DNA from 3 places in the Exiguobacterium sp. MH3 genome. Region 1 is predicted to be linked to each of the others. Evidence: riboswitches for the same ligand, from Rfam matches in the RefSeq annotation. Region 1 holds a riboswitch; each other region holds the start of a gene.

Region 1 (5,595 bases):
AATCAGGTTCAGCTATGCTGGTGAAAATCTATCAATGGGCTATCCGAATGTCTTTGCATCACATTGGGGCTTAATGAATTCAAAAGGGCACCGAGAAAATATTTTGAAAAAAGAGTACAAACAAGCTGACATCGGTGTGGCTTTCCGGAGTAACGCGCCATACTTCACGATTAATTTCCGAACACCTTAAAATAGAAAAATGGAGGACGATATTTCACGATGTCGTCCTCTTTTTCATGAAGCGATGTGTTTTACACTAAAGGCAGGAGGTGGGGATGTTGGAAATCCGTCGATTGAATCCAGAAGATGCAGTACTCTATAAAGCGTTGCGATTAGAAGCCTTACGAAACCATCCTGAGGCATTTGGCTCTGATTATGAATCAGAAAAAGATCGATCCGTCGAACGGTACGCAACTCGTCTTGAAAGCGAACAGTCGATGACGTTTGGTGCGTTTCATGAAAATGAACTCGTCGGTGTCGTCACTATCGTCTGCTCCGAGCCGTTCAAGATGCGACATCGAGCGAATGTATTTGCGATGTACGTCACGCCACGCGCCCGAAAACAACAGGTCGGACGACACCTTGTAGAAGAGGCATTACGTACATTAAAGCAGCATCCTGTAATTGAGCAAGTCCATCTCTCGATCGTCCGGACGAACGAAGCTGCTAAAGCGTTGTATCGGTCGCTTGGTTTTGAATCATACGCGATTGAACCACGGGCGCTGAAAATCGATGATACCTATCATGATGAAGAACTGATGTGGTATCGGTTCTAACACCAAACGACCGGAATTCAAAGAGATGATCTCTCCTTGAATTCCGGTCGTTTTTTACATCAGTTTGCCCATTCAGGCTTGCTGAAGCCTTTGAATGATTTTTCGATAACTTCATTGAAGGCGTCCGATTCGACGGCTGCTTTTAAGTCTTTTGCGACTTGTTTGTCCGCATCTTTCGTTTGGACAGCGACGAGGTTCCGGTATTGTTCGTCCATCGTCTCAAGTGCTAACGCATCAAGTAAGTCGAATTTCGCAGCAAGTGCGAAGTTCCCTGGAACGGCTGAGATATCGACACTTTCGACAGCGCGTGGCAGTTGAGCCGCTTCGAGTGGTTTGATGACGAGTTTCTTCGGATTCTTGACGATATCTTTTTCTGAAACGGTCAGAGGATCAGCATCCGGCTTGAGTTCAATCCACCCTTGTTCCGCAAGCAAGTTCAGTGCCCGTGCTTGGTTCGTCGGATCATTCGGCGTCGCGACTTCAGCACCTGTCTTGACGTCGTCAAGTGTCTTCGCTGTTTTACTGTATAGTCCCATCGGTGCTGTCGGAACCGTGATCAGTCCTTTTAAGTCGAGATTCTTTTCTTTAGAAAACGTTTTTAGATAGATCGAGTGTTGGAACAAGTTGGCGTCGATATTGCCGCTACCGAGGGCGATGTTCGGTTGAATGTAATCGCTGAACTCGACGATTTCGACTTTATAGCCTTTCTTTTCGAGTTGTGGCTGAATCGCTTGTTTGACCATGTCGCTATACGGACCGCTCGTCGCCCCGATCTTGATCGTCTTGTTTTTTTCATCAGCGCTGCTGTCTCCACATCCTGCGAGGACTCCTGCACCGAGTAAGGCTGTTGCTAAAAAGGCATATCGTTTTTTCATGATTCCACTCTCCCTTTGTATGTGTGATTAGCGTTTATCTGTTTTTCGCGCCAGTTGATTGCCAAGTGCTTGAATACTTTGAACGATGACGATGAGCACGACGATCGTCACGATCATGATGAGATTATCGTAGCGATAGTAACCGAAACGGATCGCGAGGTCACCGACACCACCGCCGCCGACGATACCAGCCATCGCTGAGAAGCCAATCAAGCTGATCGTCGTTAATGTGATGCCCTGAATGATGCCAGGGAGTGCTTCCGGTAAGAGGACACTGACGATGATCCGCAATGGTTTCGCCCCACAGGCTTCCGCTGCTTCAATCAAACCAGGCGGAATCTCGCGGAGTGATGTTTCGACAAGGCGTGCGAGAAACGGAATCGCTGCGACACTAAGGCTGACGGACGCTGCCGTCGGACCGATTGTATTGTCGAGTAAGAACTTCGTCAACGGAATGAGGGCAACCAGCAAGATGATGAACGGTAGCGACCGGACGATGTTGACGACGAAGTCAAGAACACGGCGGACGGCAAGGTTTTGAAAAAATAATCCGCGGTCGGTGACGAACAAGAGAATTCCGAGCGGAATCCCGACGACCAATGCGAAAGCAAGTGAAATTCCGACCATCCATGCTGTCTCGCCGAGTGCCTTCAAGAGCTCAGGTAACATCGTTTGAATACGATCAAGCCACATCCTGAATCACCTCGAGTGCATGAAGTTCCGTCGCGAGCCAGTCGAGGGCAAGAGCGATTTGATTGGATGATCCCGTCAAGCTGACAATGAGGACACCGAAGGCGACGTCTTGAATGTAGTCGACCTTGCCGTGCAAGATACTGACTGAGATATCGTAACGGCGGATCGCTTCTGATAACGTACTCTCACCGGTCTTTTCGCCCGTGAACTGCAAGCGGATGATCTTGCCTGGGGTTGCCTGTAAAATGCGTTCCGGCAATTCGATTTGTAGTGCCGTATCGACATAATGTTGCGTCACCGGATGCTTAGCTTGACTGAACAAGTCATAGGTTGAGGCGACTTCAACGACTTCACCTTGTGACATGACCGCGACACGATGGCAAATCTGTTTGACGACATCAATCTCATGCGTGATGAGGACGATCGTCAACCCGAGTCGTTCATTCAAATCCTTCAGCAGTTCAAGGATCTGTAGTGTCGTAACGGGGTCAAGAGCGGATGTCGCTTCATCACATAACAAGACGGTCGGATTGTTTGCGAGTGCCCGGGCAATCCCGACGCGCTGTTTCTGCCCACCGCTTAATTGACTCGGGAAGTTCGTCTCAAATCCTTCAAGTCCGACGAGCGAGACGAGTTCGCGAATCCGCTCCGGGAAATCTGCTCGTTTGACGCCAGCGGCCTTGAGCGCAAAAGCGATGTTATCCGCGACGTTGCGCGACTGGATCAATTGGAAATGCTGAAAGATCATTCCTGTCCGCAAGCGAAGTTGACGCAAATCTGCTTTTGACATCCCGCCAAGCGAGACACCGTCGACCTTGACGGTTCCTTGTGTCGGATGCTCGAGCCCATTGATTAGGCGAAGCAACGTACTTTTACCGGCACCAGACTCGCCAATGATTCCGAAGATTTCTCCTTTTTGGATCGTCAAATCGACATCCCGTAAGGCAAAAATCGGGGTCCGGTCTCGGACGAACCGTTTTGTAATGTGTTTGAATTCAATCATCCGCTCATCTCCTCATACAAAAAAAGTCGCTTTTTCCTAGTAGCAGAGCAACCAGAAAAAAGCGACGAAAGTGTAAGATTTCGTAACTTATCTCTCAGAATGAAAATCATTCTGTAGGATGTGGCACCGTTCCTTACAGGTGGTTGCCGGACGTCGTTGGGCCTAATCCCTCGGTCGCTCTCGATAAGTAGTTATGCTGTTGGGATTTACTTTAACGGAAATGATTCCCATCTGTCAAATGTTTTTTCAGAATTATTCCGCAACAGGTGTCCGGAATAGGTTGAGCGTTCCGATTCGATCGACGGCTTCTTCTAGACGTTCGACGTCAGCAATCAAGCTGATCCGGACGTAGCCTTCACCGTGTTCGCCGAAGAAGGATCCAGGGGTCACAGCGACGTGCGCTTCGTCAAGTAGATGATCGGTGAAGCTCTGGGACGTGTAACCTTCAGGAACAGGAAGCCAGACGAAGAAGGAACCGCCCGGGCGTGGTCCACTCCAGCCGATTGCATCAAGTTTTGCGAACAACGCATCGCGTCGTGTTTCATACAAGCGACTTAACTCACGGACGCACGTCTGGTCACTCGTGAGGGCGACGGTCGCCGCATGCTGAATCGGTGTGAAGGCACTGACGTAGAGATGTTCTTGGTACGTTTCGATGCTTGAGATGACGGACGGATTTCCGATGGCAAAGGCAATCCGGAAGCCGGACATGTTGAAGCGTTTTGAGAGTGAGAATAGCTCGATTCCGACGTCTTTTGCCCCTTCCGTCTGCAAGAAACTTCGCGTCGGACCATCGAAACTGATACCGCCGTATGCTAAGTCATGAACGACACAGATATCATGGGCATCGGCGAAAGCGACTGTCTGTTCGAAGGCTTCTGCCGTCGCGGTCGCACCCGTCGGATTACTCGGGTAGTTGAGGAACAACATCCGGGCACGCTCAACGTCCGTCGTATCAAGTAAGTCATAATCCGGCAAGAAATCATTTTTCTCGAGCAACGGAAGCGTAATCGGGTAAGCGCCAGCAAGTGCTGCACCAGACAGGTAATCCGGGTATCCTGGATCCGGGACGATGACACCTTCTCCAGGGTTGACGATCGTCTGCGGTAAGGCGACGATTCCGGCTTTACTGCCGAGGAGAATCGCGACTTCCGTTGCCGGATCGATCGTGACACCGAATTCAGTCGCGTAAAAGTTTGCGACAGCTTGTTTTAGAAAATCATGTCCACGAAATGGTGGATATTGAAGGTTCGTTGGCTCGTCGATGGCTTGTTTTAAGGCATCGAGAATATGTACAGGCGTCGTTTGGTCGGGTGTTCCTTGACCAAGTGTGATGACATCATGTCCGGCAGCTTTTACAGCACCGATTCGGTTCGCAAGTTCAGCGAAGACGGGAGCAGGAAGCCGATCAATGGCGATGGATGGAGCGAAATGTTTCATGGATGAATGCCTCCTTCGTGGTATTGTCGTCAAGGATAACGAATATTCAGTCAAAAGAAAAGAACTTTTTCGAAATTTAAAAAAATTGTCGGATAAACAGGTACAGATAAGTGGAGCGGGAATAAAGAGTAGGGAGAGGAGTGGGAAGATGAAGCGAGCTAACTGGAAAGAGGCAGTCGTCTATCAAGTCTACTGGCGTAGCTTTAAAGATTCGAACGGGGATGGGATCGGTGATTTAAGAGGTGTCATCGAGAAGCTTGATTACATCGCTTCACTTGGTGTCGATGTCGTGTGGCTGAATCCATGTTATCGTTCCCCGGACGTCGATAACGGCTATGATATTGCCGATTATTACGAGATCATGAAAAAAGCGGGAACGATGGGAGATCTCCAGGAGTTGATCACGGCTGCTCATGCCCGTGGATTAAAGATCATTCTCGATTTAGTCGTGAACCATACGAGTGACCAGCATGCCTGGTTCCGTCAGTCATGTGAGCGGATCAACGATAAGGATGACTGGTACATCTGGAAAGACGGCACGAAAGAGACGCCTCCGAACAACTGGCGCTCGTACTTTGCGCCAAGTCCGTGGACGTGGAGTGAAGAGCGCGGGCAGTATTATTTTCATTCCTTCGCCAAAGAACAACCGGACTTGAACTGGGAGCACCCAGCTGTGAGGCAAGCAATCTACGATATGATGAACTGGTGGATTGCTCAAGGGATCGACGGCTTCCGGATGGATGTCATCAACTTGATCAAAAAACGGTCGTTCGAGGATGTCGCCAATCCGTTTGATCTCTCGTACCTT
Region 2 (5,595 bases), 470 kb from region 1:
CTGCTGACACCCCATAATGACCGCGATACTCAGAACCATCTGCTAAGTAGGCACCATAAGGACCCACTGATCCTGCGATTAATGCGTCACGCTTTCCGCTACGCGTGCGTGCGTTTTGCGCCAAGGTGACCGTTTGTCGAATCAGCGCCTGTGCTTCCTCTGTCGTGATATGACGTTGCTTGAACCCTTCGATACTTGCTTGATAGCTTGAAGTGATGGCAACATCAGCACCTACTTCAAAGTAGTCACGATGGACGTGTTCGATTTGTTCCGGTGCTTCGATTAAGAGACGTGCTGACCAAAGCGGATCGTTCAGGTCGAATCCCTTCTGTTCAAGTTCGGTTGCAAGGGCACCATCTAAAATGAGAAAGGGAACTTCCTGTAATCGTTGATCAACTGGATTTTTGATTCGGGACATCTTCAACACTCCGTTTCTGAGAAGAATTCGTGAACGCATGTACGACATAACAGATCACGATGAATGGAATACCACAGTACAAGGCGATTCGTTGTGTCGGATCAAATCCGATACCAATCAGGGAAATCAAACAGACGACGAAAGCGGCGATTGGCACGAATGGAAAGAGTGGTGTGCGATAGACCAATTCGTCGACCGTATGCCCTTCGCGGAGAAATTGTTTCCGGAAGCGATACTGAGCAATGCTGATACTCATCCAAACGACGACGACAGCGAGACCGGAAATCGAGACGAGCGCGATATAGACACTCCCTGCTGCATAGATGCTAGACAGCAAGGCAAGTCCTCCGCCAAGCATGCTGAACAATACAGCTCGAAGTGGAACCCCACTTGGTGTCACTTGGGCGAAGAAGCGTGGAATCATACGTTCGTTCGCAAGCGACCAGAGCATCCGAGAGGCGGCGTAAAGTCCAGAGTTCGCTGCCGACAAAATCGCTGTCAAAATGACGAAGTTCATCACGTCTGCTGCGTAGGGAATTCCGATCCGTTCGAACACGGCGACGAACGGACTTTCGAGTACACCTTTCCCATCCGTTGGCAATAAGACGGCTAACACGATGATCGTACCGACGAAGAAGAGGACGAGTCGCAAGATCGTCGTCCGGATCGCAAGCGGAATCGTCCGTTTCGGATCGACTGCTTCACCCGCTGCGACACCGATCAGTTCCGTTCCCGAGTAAGCAAAATTCACGGCAAGCATCGTCATGAAGATGACGAAAGCACCATTTGGGAATAATCCACCTTCCGTTAAGGAAGAAAAGAATGGGGCTGGGCTACCATCTTGCAGTGGAATGAAGCCGACGATCGCTCCCGCACCAAGTAAAATGAACGCAATGATCGTCACGACCTTAATGGCGGAGAACCAAAACTCGACTTCAGCGAACACGCGAACCTTCAAGACGTTGATACCAAGGATCATCGCAGCGAATAAGGCACTGAACACCCAAACCGGAATCGATGGAAACCAACGTTGCATCAAAATGCCTGCTGCCGTGAATTCTGAACCAAGGGCGACCGTCCACGTCAGCCAGTAGAGCCAGGCTACTGTATAACCGGTGCCAGGTCCAATGTACTTCGTTGCGTACTTATGGAATGATCCGGTTTCCGGCATGTGCACGGCGAGTTCACCGAGACTTAACATGACTAAGTAAACGACGACGGCTCCGATCAAATACGATAAAATCGTTCCGACACGTCCTGCTTGTTCCAACGTATAACCTGTACTTAAAAATAATCCTGTTCCAATGACACCACCTAACGACAGCATGATCAGATGACGTGATTCCATCTTGCGTCGAAATGCTCCGCTCGTTTTCATGAATCCATTTCCTCCTCGTTCCACCTATTTCAAACAAAAAACGCATCCTCACGGATGCGTCGGTCGACAATTCGGAAATCTTATCGATCGGGTGCAGCACCCGCAGGAATTAGCACAGTATCTTTCGACCTGTTGCTGAGGTTTCATAGGGCCAGTCCCTCCACCTCTCTGGATAAGTATGTAATTGTTCCTAACCATATCAGAATGCAGATAATTCAGTCAACAGGCATTTCCCGATTTTTTTGATAGATCCATAAATTAGATTCAATCAGTTGAAGATGACGTGAAGAGCGTGTTTCGAGCAACGTACTAAAGAAATGTTTCACTTCGACGGGCTGACCCTTTTCCATGTCCCGTAACATTGACGATTTCATCGTGTCTTCCATTGCATGCATCTGCTTCAGCAAGACCGCTTCTACATCGTCATTAAAGACTGCGCCTTGTTCTTCCATCGCTTGCTTCGCTTCCTTCATGACGTCTTGAATCATTTGATGACCAATTGGGTCCTTGCGAATTGGACCGATGGCAGAGCGAAATAGTGTCGTCACGCCCGCAAATGTCGAAATGAAGAGGTACTTTTGCCACATGTCATCCATGATATGCATCGAGTACGCCATCGGTGCCTTCGCTTTCGCAAAACGTGTTGCAATCTCCTCTAAACGCGCTGTTGGTTTACCGGTTCGTGAACCAAACAATAGCCGATGCGACGGGCTTGTCTGTATAATACGCCCTTCTGCATCAAGCGTCGATTCAATGAAGCAAAGTCCGCCCAGTACTCGATCTTCTCCGAAGACTTCTGTTAACCGTCGTATATGCTGCATGCCGTTCAACAAAGGAATGATGTACGTCTCGCTCGAAACAAATGGCGCAAGATCCTGTAGGACATCATCCAAGTGATAGGCTTTCGTCGAAAGTAAGACGACATCAAATGTGTGATTCAGTCGCATGTCTCGTGTCACTAACTGAGGCGTGATCATAACATCACCATGAGGACTAGTGATCTGTAACCCTGTCTTTTGTAATTGTTCATAGCGCTTCGGACGAACAAGGAATGTCACCTGTTCCCCTTGCTCAGCAAGACGTCCCCCGAAATAACCTCCAACTGCTCCGGCACCTACGACTAAAACATGCATATGCATTACCTCCTTTTTAACTAATCGATTCGTTACTTACTCCTTCACCCTAACATATCGGAAACCATTTTCCTGATTCCTGCTTGAATCACTAAAATGTAAGTTAAGCGTTTGCATTTTAGAAAAAAACGTTTATACTAACTTGTATACAAGTATACTCACTTTAGAAATCAGGTGATTCCATGTCAGAACTGTTATACCCCTTGAAGTGGTTAGCAAAAGCTTCCGCTGGAGATCGTGTCGCACACGAGCTACGGATGCGCATCATTTCAGGAAAGATTGAAAGCGGTACCATTTTATCCGAAAACAAATTAGCCTCTGATTTTTCAGTCAGTCGCTCGCCCGTCCGTGATGCGTTAAAGGTCCTTGCATCCGAACAATTGATTCGTCTCGAACGAATGGGAGCGGTCGTCGTCGGTTTGTCTGAGCGCGACATTCAGGAAATCTATGATGTCCGGTTGCTCATCGAAACATTCGTCTTCGAACGACTCGTCAAAATCGAACGGGCAGAACTCGTCCGTGAACTCAGTAAAATTCTCGAAATGATGAAAGTTGCCATCAAATACAAGGATGCCGATGAATTCTCCTTCCAGGACGTTCTGTTTCACGAAACAATCATCCGCTCGATTGATCATGGATATGTCAGCATGATTTGGCAAAATCTCAAACCGGTCATGGAAAGTTTCATCCTCCTATCGATGCGGGTACGATTCGAGGAAGACATCGAAGACTTCGAACGCATCCTCGCGAACCACGCCTTGTACATCGAAGCGATCGAGACAGGGGACCGTGAACGGATGGTTGCTTCCTTACATCAGAACTTTGATGACGTCCAGGAAGTCGAAGATCTCTGGAAAACGCAACAAATGATGTCGAAAGGAGTCGATTCACATGACTGAATACATGTTAGGCGTCGATATCGGAACGACGAGTACGAAAGCGGTCTTATTTACGACAAAAGGAGAGGTCATCGGACAAACGAACGTCGGTTACCCGCTCCATACACCGAACCGCTCGACGGCAGAGCAGAATCCGGAAGAAATTTTTGATGCTGTACTCGAATCGATCCGTTTGATCACGAAACGTCATCCGAGCATGCCACCGAAGTTCGTCGCGTTCAGTAGTGCTATGCACAGCTTGATCGCGATGGATGCACAGCATCAACCATTGACTGCCTGCATCACGTGGGCAGACAGTCGGAGTGAAGCATGGTCGAACAAGATCAAGGAACAATATGGTCTATCGATCTATCACCGGACCGGAACACCGATTCATCCGATGTCACCGCTCAGCAAAATCAGTTGGCTCGTCGAAGATCGTCCGGAGCTCCACGCTCAAACGAAAAAATATGTTGGGATCAAGGAATTCGTGTTCCAAAGACTGTTCGGCAGATATGTCATCGACCACTCTCTCGCTTCAGCGACCGGTCTCTTCAACATTCATGAATTAGGCTGGGATACGGGCGCGTTACACGTCGCAGGGATCGATGCAAGCTACTTATCGGAACCCGTACCGACGACGACGACATGTACCGGACTGAACGCTGATTACGCACGACAAATGGGACTCTCCGCCGATACGCCGTTCCTAGTCGGTGCCAGTGACGGTGTCCTTTCTAACTTAGGTGTCAACGCGATTCGCAAAGGGGAAATTGCGATCACGATCGGAACGAGCGGTGCCATCCGAACAATCATTGATCGTCCTCAGACCGATGAAAAGGGACGGACGTTCTGTTACGCGCTGACCGAGGACCACTGGGTCATCGGCGGACCCGTCAATAATGGTGGAATGGTCTTACGGTGGATCCGAGACGAACTCGCTTCAGCCGAAGTCGAGACAGCAAAACGCCTTGGCATCGATCCGTACGCTGTTTTGACGAAGATTGCCGAACGCGTCCGTCCTGGATCCGACGGGCTATTGTTCCATCCTTACTTGTCCGGTGAACGAGCGCCGCTCTGGAATCCGGATGTCAGCGGTTCGTTCTTCGGTTTGACACTTTCGCACAAAAAAGAGCATATGATCCGGGCGGCACTAGAAGGCGTCATCTACAATCTCTATACCGTCTTCCTCGCCCTAATCGAGTGCATGGACGGTCCCGTGACACGGATTCAGGCAACAGGTGGGTTTGCCCGGTCCGAAGTCTGGCGCCAAATGATGGCGGACATCTTTGAATCAGAAGTCGTCATTCCGGAAAGCTTTGAAAGTTCATGTCTTGGTGCTTGTATTCTCGGACTGTATGCGACAGGGGAAGTCGATTCGTTCGAAGTCGTCTCTGAGATGATCGGGGAAACGCATCGCCATATACCAAATGAAGAAGCGATGCATGAATATCGTCAGCTCTTACCAATTTTCATTAGTCTAGCGCGGACATTGTCTGAGGATCATAAACGAATCGCTACGTATCAACGGAGCTTGATTCAAGAAGAAAACTAACTTAATCTTTTGGGGGAAGTCATCATGCCTTTAGTCATCGTAGGAATTGGGATTGTCGCGTTGCTCGTTCTCATCATGGGGTTGAAATTAAATACATTCGTCTCACTCATCATCGTTTCCTTTGGCGTTGCACTCTTGCTTGGCATGCCGCTCGATCAAATCGTCAAGACGATCGAAGCCGGTATCGGAGGAACGCTTGGTCACTTGGCACTGATCTTTGGTCTTGGTGCCAT
Region 3 (5,595 bases), 980 kb from region 1:
AGTCCGTCACCGAGTCGCCGATGACGATGATGACGTCACCGTCTTTACGTAGTGTCCGAGCAACGGACGTTTTACAACAGCCGCACCCGTTCGTGCAATGGGTATCGCAGGCGTTTGGCCAATCGATATGAACGAATGGACCGTCAAAATTTGCGACATTGCAATAGATGCGCTCCTGCTCAAGGAATGGCGCTAAGATCGGTTCGACGAAAAAGTCCATTCCGCCGCTGACGATCGAGAAATCGATGTCTTGACGACGACTGTACTGAAGCAACTCCGAAAATCCGTCGCGAATGACGGCGCGCTCCAGTAAAAAGTCAAGATAGGACGCTTTCCCATCAGATGGCAGAAGTGCGAACATTTGCCCGACACCACTTTGAATCGATAACGTCCGGTCGAGTACACCGTGTTTCAACGGTTCGAAGTCGCTCGCTGGCGCAAATGCCTGCATGAGTGCGATGATATTATCCTGTGTCGTCACTGTCCCGTCGAAGTCACAAAGAATCCGTACGGTCATGACTTGATCCCCCAAGCGTCGAGGGCGATCCGTAATTCTTCATGACGCGATGCTGCCGTCGATAGGGATTCATTTGCGAGTGCCGCATCGAGTGCCTGACGGAAAGCGGTGACACCAGCCGCAGCACCTTGCGGATGACCATGTACGCCGCCACCGGCGTTGATGACGGAATCGATACCGAAGTCCCGTACGAGTTGAGCGACGAGTCCAGGATGAATACCGGCTGAAGGAACCGGGAAGATCGATTTCGTCTGACCGAGACGGGTCGCTTCGACCGCGATACCACGGGCGACATCCTTTGGCAAAGCGACATTGCCGTAAGGCGACGGGAATAGCGTCAAGTCTGCTCCAGCAGCACGCGGTAATGTGCCAAGTAAGACAGGAGCTGCGACTCCGTGATTCGGGCTAGCGATCAACGCACCGCTATAGGCCGGATGATTGAAGATTGGAACGTTGATTTCCGGATCACTTGCCAGTTCGCGTAAGACGTCGAGTCCGTATGTGAAGGTATTCAGCAAGAAAGCGGTCGCTCCAGCGTCAATCAATCGCTTGGCTTTATCCTTGAGCGTAAAGACGGGACCGCTGAGTGTGATTGCATATAACGCGCGTTTACCGGTCCGGTGGAAGTGAGCGTCGATGACCTCACGTCCAATTCGTGCCCGGTCAATCGTTGGCGTCAATGGATTGTCGTATAGGATCTCATCGTCCTTGACGAGATCAATCCCACCAGCGAGTTGTCCTTCGAGTTGATCACGAAGAAACGATAAATCGCGTCCGATGACTCCTTTGAAGATGCTCATTAATAATGGGCGATCTTCGACACCGATCAAGGAACGGACCCCTTCAATCCCGAATTTCGCACCTGGAAAGTCCGACGTAAATGTATCGGGTAGTAGCAATTCCGTTAATTTGATTTCACCGTCGAGTGAGAGTTTCCCGAAGACGGTCGTCAGAATCGCAGAAAAGTCGCGCGACACGTTATGTTCCGGATAACGAATCGTGATATATCCTTTGCCATCGCGCTCTTCGGTATGTACGACTTCCCCTTTGAACGAGGCGAGTTGTTGTTGTTCGAGATGATTCAGTTCCGTCCAAGAACCGACTGTCAGACCAAGCGCGAGTTGTTCAGCGCGCTGCTCGAGTCGATCACGGGCAGTCAATTGATAAGTAGCAGTGATATAAGCCATGTCTTTCCTCCTTCAACAAAAAAATGGTCTCTCGTCAGCGACAAGAGACCATGAATGATTCGAACGTGGACTCTTATCTGTCAGCTTAGTAGCTGCAAGAATTAGCACCGTGCCAAAAGGTCGGTTGCTGCGACATCGTAGGGCTTGTCCCTCCGTCTGCTCTTGATAAGAATTGGATGAAATTGTGAAATCTAATTGCAATTTTTACATGAGAATCGTGACTTGTCAAACTATTTTTAGAAAATTTATTTTTTTGGAAATACTCTTTCTATAGATGACTTAAAAATGATGTCCGTTTCTGCTTGATTTCGATTTGACAGCGAGGAAGTCGATTGCGTAAGATTCAAATCAATATCACACACGACAACTACATACGACTCTTATCGCGAGTTGGCAGAGGGAATTGGCCCGATGACGCCGCAGCAACCGACCACTAGGCACGGTGCTACATCCAACAGACGTTTCGTCTGAGAGATAAGAGGACGCAGTGACTTTTCTGCGCCTCTTTTCGATGACGAAAAGAGGCGCTTTTTCGTGTATCACATAGGGGGAAACTGAGATGACATATAAAGCATTCACAGAACAGGACGCGATTGATCGTGTTCGGACATTAGGACTGATCGGCGATGGAGCCGTCGAAGCAGAAGAGATTGGCGACGGGAACCTCAACCTCGTCTTTCGGATTCGAGAAGGCGAACATCGCTTGATTTTAAAACAAGCATTACCATATGCGAAGGTCGTCGGGGAGAGCTGGCCGTTATCGCTCGAACGAGCGTGGATCGAGCAATCCGCACTCCGTGAATTCGCGCGACATGCCGTACCGTTCGTACCACGTGTTTTTCATGCTAGTCACGAAGAGGCGTATACGGTCATGGAAGATCTTTCACATTTGACGATCGTTCGAAGCGGTTTACTCGCAGGTGAACAGTATCCGTTGCTTGCGGAACATATCGGTTCTTATCTCGCTCGGACGTTATTCCATACATCGGACTTTGCGCTTGGTCCGGTTGAAAAGAAACGTGTCGCCCGAACGTACTACAATCCAGACTTGTGCGACATCACGGAAAAATTAATCTTCACGGATCCGTTTCATGACGCGGAGACGAACGAGATTGAAGCCGGACTCGAAGAAGAGGTGGCACGTCTATGGGCAGACGATGAGTTAAAACGCGAAGTCGCAAAACTCGAAGCGCTCTTCATCACGAAAGGAGATGCATTGCTGCACGGCGATCTACATACAGGAAGCATCTTCGCCTCGGCGACGGAAACGAAAGTCATCGATCCTGAATTCGCCTTTTATGGTCCATTTGGATTCGATGTCGGACAGTTCATCGCCCACTTATTCTTCGCGGCATATCCGGATTACCCTACACGACGTGACGCCCGAATCAAGGATATCGATACGTTCTGGCTGACGTTCGCTTCAACGTTCCGTGCCTTATGGGAACGGGAAGCCGTCGAACCGTTCCAGGCACCAGGACTCGTCGATGATGTATTGAGCACGATCTTGCAGGATGCCCTTGGCTTCGCCGGTTGCGAATTGATTCGGCGGACGATCGGTCTAGCACCGGTCGCTGATTTAGAATCAATCAATTCAACGACGGAACGCTTAGAGCGGAAACGCCACGCTCTCCGTCTAGGAACAGCGTTAATCAAACGCCGTACAGAATGCCGGACATTCGATGATTTACGAAACTTTGACGTAACGGAGGAACTTAGCCGATGACTACATTCGTTCAAAGTATCCGTTACGAAGACCGTGTCTTGACGATTCTCGATCAGACACGTCTACCGCAGGAAGAGCACTATGAAGTCATTGCTGATCTCGCGCAAGCCGTTGAGGCGATTAAACAACTGCGCGTTCGGGGCGCACCTGCGATCAGTTTATTTGGGGGATTCGTGCTCGTTCAAGAAGCATACCGGTTTGAAGCGGCGCTTCCGGTCTACAAGCAAGCCTTGCTTGAGACATCGGCGACGTTACTCGCGACACGACCGACGGCCGTCAACTTGCGAAATGTCCTCGATCAATTGAATCCAATCATTCAAGACGGGACGTCGGTAGAAGAGATTCGCGAACGGTTGGAAAAACGGACGGTCGCTTTATACGACCAGGATGCGCAGACGTCACGTCAAATCGGGATTCATGCACTGGAATTATTCCAGTCAGGCGACCGGATTCTAACAATTTGTAATGCTGGATCGATTGCGACCGCTGCTTATGGAACAGCACTTGCGCCGTTCTACATCGCAAAAGAACGCGGCATTGAATTATCCGTTTTTGCGAGTGAGACGCGACCGTTACTGCAGGGAGCACGATTGACGACATGGGAGCTTCAACGTGCCGGGATCGATGTCACGTTAATTACGGACAACATGGTCGCCCATACGCTGAAAGAAAAACAGATCGATGCGATCATCGTCGGTGCCGACCGCATTACACGAAACGGAGATACCGCGAATAAAATCGGGACGTTCCAATTAGCATTGCTCGCGCAAGCTTTTGGTATTCCGTTTTACGTCGCAGCACCGCTCTCGACGTTCGACTTCTCGCTCGTTTCCGGAGACGCGATCGAAATCGAAGAACGTGATCCGCAAGAAGTGACGACTGTCCAAGGTGTCGCGACAGCACCGGAAGGCGTCGCTGTCTTCAATCCGGCGTTTGATGTCACACCACACACATTCATCACGGGCATCATCACCGAACTTGGTGTCATCACGCAACCGAATGAAGAAACGATTGAACAATTAACAGGGCTTCAACCCCTCGGATAAGGAGATATGTCATGAAAAAACTAGCTTACGCCGTCCTAGCACCGGCACTGTTACTAGCGGCTTGTGCGAATGGAGAAGCCACGACGACGAAGGTCGTTAAGGATGTACCAAAAGGGGTTCAATCAGACGTCAAGATCGCCGTGATCCGCAACCTAGCATCGGACGACCATACGAAACAATTCCTTGATGGCGCACGAAGTGAAGGCGAAGCGCTCGGCTTTAAAGTCAGCACGTTCATTTCGGAAGGCAACGACGTCAAGTTCAAGGAACTGGTCGCACAAGCGATTCAACAAGATTATGACGGGCTCATCATCTCGCACGGTAAGGAAGACTACGCCTATGACATGATCAAACCAGCGGTCGATAAAGGACTGAAGGTCGTAACGTTCGATACGATCACGAAGAAAAAAGGAATGACGTTAAAAGGTGTGACGGAAACATTCCAAAACGATCATCAACTCGCGAAGCTATCGCTCGATGAAGTGACGAAGGTGACGGACAAAAAGCCGGTCCGTGTCATCAAACTCTGGTTCGGACCAGGTTTTGCCCCACTCGATCGTCGTCAGGAAATCTACAAGACGTACGAAGCAGACGGTAAAATCAAAACGCTTGAGACGGTTGGACCGACAAACTTCCAAGATGTCCAAGGGGATATCGCAACGAAGATGAATGCGATTCTCGCGAAATATCCGAAAGGAAGCATTGATGCGGTTTGGGGGGCATGGGACGAAGTTGCAAAAGGGGCTTACAAATCGCTCAAGGATAATAAACGTCAAGAAATCCCGCTAATCTCGATCGATGTCTCGAATCAGGATATCAACCTGATGCGTGAAAAAGGCAGTAACTGGGTCTCGACGAGTGCGGTGGATCCATTCTTGATTGGACAAACGGACATGCGATTACTGGCTAAGAAAATCGCTGGTGAGAAGACACCGGATAGCTTTGATCTCGACGCGAAACTCGTGGAGCAGAAGGCGTTGAAGCAGGACACGACGATGTACAATCTCGATACGATAATCAAAGGATGGAGTACATCGGACAAATTCAATGAACCGTGGATGGACCGGTTGCGTGACGTCCATAAGAAACAATGACGTCTACCAATCATCACTTGAAGAT

Evidence for each region. Region 1 has a riboswitch for S-adenosylmethionine ahead of U719_RS13645 (methionine ABC transporter ATP-binding protein). Riboswitches for the same ligand answer to the same signal wherever they lie in the genome.
Region 2: it holds a riboswitch for S-adenosylmethionine, as region 1 does, so the genes downstream of both, U719_RS15920 (amino acid permease) here and U719_RS13645 (methionine ABC transporter ATP-binding protein) in region 1, are expected to answer to the same signal.
Region 3: it holds a riboswitch for S-adenosylmethionine, as region 1 does, so the genes downstream of both, U719_RS02175 (2,3-diketo-5-methylthiopentyl-1-phosphate enolase) here and U719_RS13645 (methionine ABC transporter ATP-binding protein) in region 1, are expected to answer to the same signal.

What each region holds. Positions count from the first base shown of each region.
Region 1 is NC_022794.1:2,602,646-2,608,240, reverse strand. Features, by position in the region: gene U719_RS13665 (CAP domain-containing protein) at 1-190, shown strand, start outside; gene U719_RS13660 (GNAT family N-acetyltransferase) at 276-776, shown strand; gene U719_RS13655 (MetQ/NlpA family ABC transporter substrate-binding protein) at 836-1,651, opposite strand; gene U719_RS13650 (methionine ABC transporter permease) at 1,679-2,344, opposite strand; gene U719_RS13645 (methionine ABC transporter ATP-binding protein) at 2,334-3,347, opposite strand; SAM riboswitch class I at 3,432-3,537, opposite strand; gene U719_RS13640 (aminotransferase class I/II-fold pyridoxal phosphate-dependent enzyme) at 3,600-4,787, opposite strand; gene U719_RS13635 (alpha-glucosidase) at 4,936-5,595, shown strand, end outside.
Region 2 is NC_022794.1:3,070,987-3,076,581, forward strand. Features, by position in the region: gene mmuM (homocysteine S-methyltransferase) at 1-418, opposite strand, end outside; gene U719_RS15920 (amino acid permease) at 393-1,796, opposite strand; SAM riboswitch class I at 1,874-1,975, opposite strand; gene U719_RS15925 (ketopantoate reductase family protein) at 2,012-2,929, opposite strand; gene U719_RS15930 (GntR family transcriptional regulator) at 3,112-3,828, shown strand; gene gntK (gluconokinase) at 3,821-5,362, shown strand; gene U719_RS15940 (GntP family permease) at 5,387-5,595, shown strand, end outside.
Region 3 is NC_022794.1:416,371-421,965, forward strand. Features, by position in the region: gene U719_RS02170 (2-hydroxy-3-keto-5-methylthiopentenyl-1-phosphate phosphatase) at 1-517, opposite strand, end outside; gene U719_RS02175 (2,3-diketo-5-methylthiopentyl-1-phosphate enolase) at 514-1,704, opposite strand; SAM riboswitch class I at 1,775-1,876, opposite strand; SAM riboswitch class I at 2,082-2,185, shown strand; gene mtnK (S-methyl-5-thioribose kinase) at 2,264-3,430, shown strand; gene mtnA (S-methyl-5-thioribose-1-phosphate isomerase) at 3,427-4,476, shown strand; gene U719_RS02190 (sugar ABC transporter substrate-binding protein) at 4,488-5,570, shown strand; gene U719_RS02195 (sugar ABC transporter ATP-binding protein) at 5,567-5,595, shown strand, end outside.